One region of the Hydrogenophaga defluvii genome, then DNA from elsewhere that is predicted to be linked to it. Evidence: riboswitches for the same ligand, from Rfam matches in the RefSeq annotation. Region 1 holds a riboswitch; the other holds the start of a gene.
The links. A riboswitch is a leader RNA that binds a small molecule or an ion and turns the genes downstream of it on or off. The one in region 1 is predicted to bind thiamine pyrophosphate.
Positions count from the first base shown of each region.

Region 2: it holds a riboswitch for thiamine pyrophosphate, as region 1 does, so the genes downstream of both, thiC (phosphomethylpyrimidine synthase ThiC) here and ACFQU0_RS11420 (TonB-dependent siderophore receptor) in region 1, are expected to answer to the same signal.

Region 1 is NZ_JBHTBZ010000025.1:24,928-29,577, forward strand. Features, by position in the region: gene ACFQU0_RS11400 (arginyltransferase) at 1-166, opposite strand, end outside; gene aat (leucyl/phenylalanyl-tRNA--protein transferase) at 163-924, opposite strand; gene nth (endonuclease III) at 921-1,556, opposite strand; gene ACFQU0_RS11415 (LLM class flavin-dependent oxidoreductase) at 1,616-2,632, shown strand; TPP riboswitch at 2,664-2,766, shown strand; gene ACFQU0_RS11420 (TonB-dependent siderophore receptor) at 2,839-4,650, shown strand, end outside.
Region 2 is NZ_JBHTBZ010000010.1:35,569-40,218, forward strand. Features, by position in the region: gene ACFQU0_RS03945 (FAD-dependent oxidoreductase) at 1-492, opposite strand, end outside; gene thiC (phosphomethylpyrimidine synthase ThiC) at 497-2,404, opposite strand; TPP riboswitch at 2,498-2,606, opposite strand; partial or broken gene ACFQU0_RS03955 (transposase) at 2,768-4,167, shown strand; gene ACFQU0_RS03960 (PAS domain-containing protein) at 4,471-4,650, shown strand, end outside.

The DNA of each region.
Region 1 (4,650 bases):
GGCGAAAGCCGCGTGCCACCAGGTCTGAGTAGGCGTCGTTGTGGATCAGGTGGCTGGGGGTGGCGACCTGCGAACGCGCCTGTCGGCCGTCCAGGTAGCTGCAGGGGTAGGGCGCTGTGGCGTAGAACTGCAGCGCCTGAAGGGGAAGCTCTTTGGGATGCGTCACGTGGATTCGTGTGCGGGCAAGAGATGTTTCCAGTATACGGACAAGAAGCGCCACGCCGCTGCCGGTGTTGCCAGCGTGCCATGCACATGGTGAACAAAATCGCTGCGAGCGATCTCGCGCGCACCCAGTGACGCCAGATGGGCGGTGTTTTGCTGGCAGTCGATGGCAGTGATGCCGTGTTGCCGGCAAAAGGCCACCAGCCCCGCCAGCGCCATCTTGGAGGCGTTGCTGCGGTGGCTGAACATGGATTCGCCAAACACCATGCCGCCCAGGTTGACGCAATACAGGCCGCCGGCCAGCTCGCCGTCCCACCAGGTCTCCACGCTGTGCGCGTGGCCGGCGCGGTGCAGGGCCTCGTAGGCGGCCACCATCTCCGGCAGTATCCAGGTGCCATGTTGGCCGTGGCGGGGCGTGGCCGCACAGTGCCGGATCACCGACGAAAAATCGTGGTCAAAACGGATTTCGATGCGCTGCTGGCGCAGCCCGCTGAACAGGGGTTTGCGCAGCGAGTCATGGAGCCGGAAGTCCGTCACCTGCAGCACCATGCGGGGGTCGGGGCTCCACCACAGAATGGGCTGGCCTTCGCTGTACCAGGGAAAAATGCCTTGGGAGTACGCCGCGAGCAGGGTGTGCACGTCCAGCGCGCCACCAGCGGCCAGCAGGCCTGGGGCCGGGTCGTGTGCGCCCCAGGCGCTGCTCAGCGGTGGAAAGGCTTGGCCTGGCTCCAGCCAGGGCAGGGCTGGTGCGCGCCGCGTCATGCGCGTGTTTTGGGCTGGAAGTCGCAGGTGTGTGCCACCGCACACTGGTGGCACAGCGGCTTGCGGGCCTGGCACACGTAGCGGCCGTGCAGAATGAGCCAATGGTGGGCGTCCACCAGGTAGGCCGGCGGAATGCGCTTGAGCAATTGCTGTTCCACGGCCAGTGGCGTTTTGCCCGGCGCGAGGCCTGTGCGGTTGCCCACGCGGAAGATGTGCGTGTCCACCGCCATGGTGGGTTCACCAAAAGCCACGTTGAGCACCACGTTGGCCGTTTTGCGGCCCACGCCGGGCAGGGCTTCCAGCGCCTCGCGGGTGCGCGGCACGCGGCCACCGTGTTGCTCCACCAGGATGCGGCAGGTTTCCATCAGGTGTTTGGCCTTGCTGCGGAACAGGCCAATGGTTTTGATGTGCGACTCCAGCCCCTCCAGCCCCAGCGCCAGGATTTTTTGGGGCGTGTTGGCCAGCGGGAACAAGCGCCGCGTGGCCTTGTTCACCCCCACGTCGGTGGCCTGGGCCGAGAGCAGCACGGCGGCCAGCAGCTCGAACACGCTGGTGTATTCCAGCTCCGTCACCGGCATGGGGTTGGCGGCCTTGAGGGTGGCGAAAAAGGTCTCGATGGCGGCGGGCTTCATGCGTCGGATGATAAACACGCGCCGTGCAAGCCCATGGCCGAAGCGGGACAATCCGGGGCATGAAAGCTTTATCCGACATCGCCCTGTCCATGCTCGATCTGGTGGCCGTGCGCGAAGGTGGCACCGTGCGCGAAGCGCTCGACATCGCCGTGCGCACCGCCCAGCACGCCGAACGCCTGGGTTTCACACGCTATTGGCTGGCCGAACACCACAACATGGTGGGCATCGCCAGCTCGGCCACGGCCGTGCTGGTGGGGCACATCGCCGCCGCCACCTCGCACATGCGCGTGGGTTCGGGCGGCGTGATGCTGCCCAACCACGCTCCGCTGGTGGTGGCCGAAGCCTTTGGCACCCTGGCCGAGCTGTACCCCGGCCGCATCGACCTGGGCCTGGGCCGCGCGCCCGGCACCGACGGCCCCACCATGCGCGCCCTGCGCCGCGACCGCGTGGAAAGTGAAGACGACTTCCCGCGCGATGTGGCCGAACTGCAGCGTCTGCTGGCACCTGCCCAGCCCGGTCAGCGCCTGGTGGCCATGCCCGGGGCGGGCACCAACGTGCCCATCTGGTTGCTGGGTTCCAGCCTGTTTTCGGCGCGCCTGGCGGCCGAGCGGGGCTTGCCCTACGCATTTGCCTCGCACTTTGCGCCGCGCCTGCTGCTGCAAGCGCTTGATGTTTACCGCAGCCACTTTCAGCCCTCGGCCACACTCCAGCAACCCTACGCGGTGGTGGGTGTGCCGGTGATTGCCGCCCCCACCGACGAGGAGGCCGAGTTCCTGGCCAGCAGCACCTACCAGCGGGTGCTGGGCATCCTCACCGGCGACCGCCAGCGGCTGCAGCCGCCGGTGCCACATTTCCGTGCCAGCCTGCATTCCCAGGCGCGCGCGGCGGTGGACGATTTTCTGGCCGTGGCCGCCATAGGTGGGCCTGCCACCGTGACGGCCCATTTTGAAGAGCTGGCCCGCGTGACCGAAGCCGACGAGTTCATGATCGTCAGCGACGTGTTCGACCCCGCGCTGCGTCTGCGTTCGCTGGACATCGCGGCCCAGGCCATGCGTGTGCCGACAGCGGTGGCCTGAACTACAATTCTCGCCGCACGTTGTTGCAACGTGTTTTCGCTAGGGGTGTTGCCCGCCACACGGCGGGCGACTGAGAAAGTCCCTTTGAACCTGATTGAGGTAATCCTCGCGCAGGGAAGCAAACGCAGTCACCGGGCGCCCGCCACACGTGGGTATTCTGCTCGGTGCCATGCCCAGCCGACCTGCCATTTCGCGACCACCACGCCATGGCACACACCCGTTCTCTTTTTCGCTCTTTGCCCCGCCGCAGCTTCATGCTGACGCCCGTGGCCGCCGCCTTGTTCAGCACGGCGGCCTTCTCGCAAACCCAAACCCTGGCCCCTGTCACCGTCAGTGACGGCACGGCAGCGCCCAGCGTGGACGTGGGCGGCTTTGGCGACGCGCCCCTGGCCCGCACGCCCATCAGCGCCACCGTCATCGACGCCGCCCAGATCGAGGCCAGCGGCGCGCGCAGCGTGCGCGACCTCTACAAGTTCGATGCCTCGGTGTCCGACGCCTACAACGCTGTGGGCTACTGGGACTACGCCACCGTGCGCGGCTACGTGCTGGACGCCAAATACAACTTCCGTCGTGAAGGCCTGCCCATCAGCGCCGAAACCGTGATCGGGCTGGAAAACAAAGAGCGCGTGGAAGTGCTCAAGGGCACCAGCGGCATCCAGGCCGGCACCAGCGCGCCGGGCGGGCTCATCAACTACGTGGTCAAACGCCCCACCGAAAAAGACCTGCGCAGCCTGCGCACCGAAATCACCAGCGAGGGCGGCGTGCTGGCTCATGTGGACCTCGGCGGACGTTTTGGGCAGCAGCGCGAATTCGGTTACCGCTTCAACTTGGCCGGCGAACGCATTGGCAGCCATGTGGACGCCGCCGATGGCCGCCGCCACCTGCTGGCCCTGGCCATGGACTGGCGCATCAGCCGCGACAGCCTGCTGGAGGTGGAGTTTGAGCACAGCCGCCGCAGCCAGCCCGGCGTGCCCGGCTTGAGCCTGCTGGGCAACCAACTGCCCGCCGCCAACCCCTTCGTCAACATCAACCACCAGCCCTGGAGCCAGCCCGGCGTCATGCGCAACTTCAGCGGCAGCGTGCGCTTTGAGCAGGCCTTGAGCGAAGGCTGGAGCTGGACCGCCCAACTGGCCTCGCAGCGCCTGCAGGCCGACGACCGCCTGGCCTACCCCTACGGCTGCTACGACGCCGGCAGCGACACCTACTACGCTGACCGCTACTGCCCCAACGGCGACTACGACCTCTACGACTTCCGCAGCGACAACGAGCGCCGCACCACCCAGGCGCTGCAACTGGCCGTGAAGGGTGAACTCAAGACCGGCGCCATCAAACACCAACTGCGCCTGGGTGTGCAGGCCAACCGCCACACCGACCTGGGCCAGCCCCAGGCCGACAACAACGCCGCCGTGGGCACCGGCAACATCTACACCCAGCCCGCGCTGCCAGCCGACCCCACCTACGCCGACCCCTACACCAAGCTGCGCGAGCGCAGCACCGAGTTCTTTGCCTACGACGCCATCGAATGGGCGCCCGGATTGAGCACCTGGCTGGGCCTGCGCCACACGCGCCTGAACCGCCACAGCGTGCGCACCGATGGCTCGCGCGAGACGGACTACCAACGCAGCTTCACCACCCCCTGGCTCGCCGGCAGTTGGCAACTCACGCCCGCCCACATGCTGTATGCGAGCTGGGGCAAAGGCGTTGAATCGGAAGTGGCCCCCGGCCGCAGCCGCTACACCAACGCAGGCCAACCCCTGCCCACACTGGAAAGCCGCCAGTGGGAAATGGGCCTCAAACACGACGACGGCCGTGTGCGCTGGAACGCCACCCTGTTCAACATCACGCGGCCGCTTTCAGGCGATGTGGGCACCTGCGACGATGCCGCGACGTGCACGCGCGTGATCGACGGTGATGCGCGTCACCGTGGCCTGGAGCTGGGCGCAGGCACCCGTCTGGGCGCCTGGAGCCTGCAAGGCAGTGCCAGCTTCATGCACGCGCGCCGACGCGGCGGCGTGATC
Region 2 (4,650 bases), on a different contig from region 1:
CACCTGGCCTTCGTCGGGCAGCAGCCAGCCGTGCAGGTCGCGTGCGAGCGCGGGTTCCAACGCTGCCAGGGCGTCGCGGTCCAGCGGCTGCGGCGCGGGCAGGTCGGGCGCAGCCTGCAAGCGGGCCAACACCCGGCGCGCCGCTCCCAGGTCGGCACCATGCGCCAGCAGCAGGCTACCGTGCTGCGCGAACAGTGGTGCCCCACAACCTTGCTTGCGCAGCGCCTGTGCGATGTCGCGCCACAGTGCCAGCGAGCGCCAGCCCAGGCGCGCGATGGCCGGGCCGGCGCTGTCCAGCTCGGCCAGCGGGCTGAGCATGCCGGCGGCGGTGAAGCCGGCGGCGTGTGGGGTGGTGTCGGCCAGTTGCCCGGTGGCCGGCGCCTGGGGGCCGGGCGCCGGGTCAAACACCGTGACCGCGTGCCCGGCGTGGCCCAGCCGCCAGGCCAGCAGCCGTCCGAGCACGCCGGCCCCGGCAATGCCTATGCGGGCCACGGCGTCAGGCCTTCTTCGTGGTCAGTGCGTCCAGCGGCACGTAGAACTCGCCGCCGGTGGCCTTGAACTCGGCGCTTTTCTGCGCCATGCCACGGGCGAGGGCCTCGCCCTCGCTCACGCCCTGGTTCGCTGCGTAATCCCGCACGTCCTGCGTGATCTTCATGCTGCAGAACTTGGGGCCACACATGGAGCAGAAGTGCGCCTCCTTGCTGCTGTCCTTGGGCAGTGTTTCGTCGTGGTAGGCCTCGGCGGTCTGCGGGTCCAGGCCCAGGGCGAACTGGTCGCGCCAGCGAAACTCGAAGCGCGCCTTGCTCATGGCGTCATCGCGCGCGCGGGCCCCCGGGTGGCCCTTGGCGATGTCGGCGGCGTGGGCGGCGATCTTGTAGGCGATGATGCCCTGCTTCACATCGTCACGGTCGGGCAGGCCCAGGTGTTCCTTGGGCGTGACGTAGCACAACATGGCCGTGCCCATCCAGCCGATCATGGCGGCGCCGATGGCGCTGGCGATGTGGTCGTAGCCCGGCGCGATGTCCATGGTCAGCGGGCCCAGGGTGTAGAAGGGCGCCTCGTGGCAGTGCTTGAGCTGCTCTTCCATGTTGGCCTGGATCAGGTGCATGGGCACGTGGCCCGGGCCTTCGATCATGGTCTGCACGTCGTGTTGCCAGGCGATCCGTGTCAGCTCGCCCAGGGTGCGCAGCTCGGCGAACTGGGCCTCGTCGTTGGCGTCGGCGGCGCTGCCGGGGCGCAGGCCATCGCCCAGCGAGAAGCTCACGTCGTAGGCCTTCATGATCTCGCAGATCTCTTCGAAGTGGGTGTAGAGGAAGTTCTCCTTGTGGTGGGTGATGCACCACTTGGCCAGGATGGAGCCGCCGCGCGAAACGATGCCGGTGCGCCGCTTGGCCGTCATGGGGATTTGGGCCAAGCGCACGCCGGCGTGGATGGTGAAGTAGTCCACACCCTGCTCGGCCTGCTCGATCAGGGTGTCACGGAAGATGGCCCAGCTCAGGTCCTCGGCCACGCCGCCCACTTTTTCCAGCGCCTGGTAGATGGGCACGGTGCCGATGGGCACGGGCGAGTTGCGCACGATCCAGTCCCGCGTGGTGTGGATGTTCTTGCCGGTGGACAGGTCCATGACCGTGTCGCCGCCCCAGCGGATGGACCACACCAGTTTTTCCACCTCTTCCTCGATGGAGGAGGTGACGGCCGAGTTGCCGATGTTGGCGTTGATCTTCACGCCGAAGTTGCGCCCGATGACCATGGGCTCCAGCTCGGGGTGGTTGATGTTGGCCGGGATCACCGCACGGCCGCGCGCCACCTCGTCGCGCACGAACTCGGGCGTGATGATGTCGGGGATGCGCGCGCCCAGCGGGTTGCCTTTCAGACGCGCCTCGCGCTCGGCGTCGCCCAGGTAGGCGCGCATCCACTCGCGCTTGCCGTTCTCGCGGATGGCGATGAACTCCATTTCGGGCGTGACGATGCCTTGGCGCGCGTAGTGCATCTGCGTGACGTTGCCGCCGGGCTTGGCGCGCAGCGGCGTGCGTTGCAGCGCGGCGGCCTCGGCGCGCAGGGCTTCGATGCGGGTGTCCGCCATATCTTCGCCGTTCGGGCCGTGTTTGCCGCCGTCGTCCAGCGCCACCCGGCTGCGGCCGGTGTAGGCCTCGGTGTCGCCGCGCGCAGCCACCCATTCGCTGCGCACCGGTTTCAGGCCTTGGCGGATGTTGATGTGGGCGGTCGGGTCGGTGTAGGGTCCCGAGGTGTCGTAGACCGTGACGGTCTCGCCATTGGTCAACGCGATTTCGCGCATGGGCACGTGCACGCCGTCTTGCGTGCCAGGCACATGGACCTTGCGGGACTGGGGGAAGGGTTTGCGGGTGAGCGAAAGCAGTTGCTGCAGCTTGTCGGGGGCGTTCATCGAGGCAGTCTCCAAAGTGGTTGGAAAAATGCCCCGCCTCGACGCCGGTGGTGCAGGCGCGCATGCCCGCCACACAGGGACGGACGCACGCGCCAACGGCGCTGCAGCTCTTCTTACGCTGGTACTAACCAGATCAAGTTCGCGGTTCCGGCGGTCAAGTCCGCCATCTCAGCACGCCATACGTGCACCCCGGAGCGGGTGGAAGTGTACTTGGGAATCCGAGGGGCGGTGGTTGAGCGGAGATGGGCGTGGCGGGCTGCTCGTCAGTTGGCGGCTTCAGGCTAATTCTGTTGAAAAACACTGATTTTTGAGTTGTCTGGCCCGTGACTTGCATGCGGTTTCTCCTTTACGGAGGTGCAAACCATGATGGGTCACACGGCGAACCAGGATCAGCTCTTCTATGCCTTCAACTTGGAAGAGCACATCCCATCCGACCATTTGCTGAGGGGCATCAACCAGTTCCTCGACCTCAGCACTTTGCGCGAACATCTTGCGCCGTTCTACAGCCACACAGGACGGCCATCCATCGATCCCGAACTGATGATCCGAATGCTGGTCATTGGGTATTGCTTCGGCATCCGCTCCGAGCGCAGACTCTGCGAGGAGGTGCATCTGAATCTGGCCTATCGGTGGTTCTGCCGGCTCGGACTGGAAGACAAAATCCCCAATCACTCCACCTTCTCAAAGAACCGCCACGGCCGGTTCCGCGAGAGCGAAGCCTTCCGTCATGTGTTTGAAGTCGTTCTGGGTCGATGCATGACCGAGGGACTGGTTCGTGGTGAAGGCTTCGCCGTGGATGCCAGCGTCATCAAGGCCGATGCCAATCGGGCCAACGTGACAACGCCTGAAGATCCCAAGGATTGGCCGGAGGCGACAAGCCAAGTCCTGCGGTACGCGAGTACCTTGCAGCGCTGGAAGATACCAATCCGGTCTCAAGCGATACGGTCCCCATAGCCAACCCCAGAACAGTTTCTCTTTCGGACCCACAAGCCAGATACACCGCAGCGCCAGGTGGCCCCGCCTTCTTTGCCTACTCCACCAACTATCTCATCGATCTGGAGGCGGGGATCATCGTGGATGTCGAAGCCACGCAGGCGCATCGCACGCTGGAGGTGGAAGCCACCAAGGCCATGGTGCAACGTGTGCAAGACCGATTCGGTATCAAACCCAGTCGACTGGTGGGCGATACCGCTTATGGCACAGCGCCGATGCTTGATTGGATGGTCAACGACAAAGGGATTGCACCGCACGTCAGGGTCTGGGACAGAACCCAGCGCAAGGACGAGACCCTGTCGAGCAGCGAGTTTCTTTGGAATGAGACCGCCAATGAGTACCGTTGCCCGGAAGGTAAGCCGTTGAAGTCGAACTGGCGGCGGTTCAAGAATCCACGCGACCATGTGACACAGGCGGACACCATCGTGTATCGGGCCAGCTCGCTTGACTGCAGCAATTGCTCGCGCAAACTGGAGTGCTGTCCCAATACCCCGCATCGCAAGATCGCTCGCAGTATCTATGAGGGTGCTCGTGACGTTGCTCGACAGATTGCACAAACAGATGAGTTCAAGCAATCGAGCAAACAGCGCAAGAAGGTTGAGATGCTCTTCGCCCATCTCAAGCGCATCCTCAAGCTCGACCGACTGCGGCTGCGCGGCTTGGCAGGTGCGCGCGACGAGTTCATCTTGGCGGCCACGGCGCAGAACCTGCGAAGAATGGCCAAGTGGTTGCCACTTGCACCGGGCATGCAGGCGGCGATAGCGAGGTAAAGGGGATCAAGTGGAGGGATAGTCGCCAAAAGCGTGCGACCCAACAAACAAAATCATCCTCACTGACAGAAAACGGCGACCCGACCGGGGCGTCGAAACGAGTTTTTCAACAAAATTGGCTGACTGGAGTCATTCACGTTCGACGGGCTGAGCAACTGCTTCGGTCATGACCAGCCAATCGACGAACGACTCGTCAGTGGTGTATGGCACGAGCCTGCCCAAAACCCCTGCCATACTTAATCTGGTGTGGTTGATTTTCTTATCCGTTGGATTCGCCTGACCCCCTTTTTGCGACAGCCCTGCATGCCTACCACTCTCACGCCGTCCACAAAACTGCTGCAACTGCTGCCCGAGGCGGTGATGCAAACCGATGCGCTGTGGGAGATCACTTACCTGAATCCGGCGTGGACCACGCTCACCGGCCATTCGGTGGAAGCAGCGCTCGGCAGGTCTCTGCTTGAATTTGTGCATCCCGGCGACATT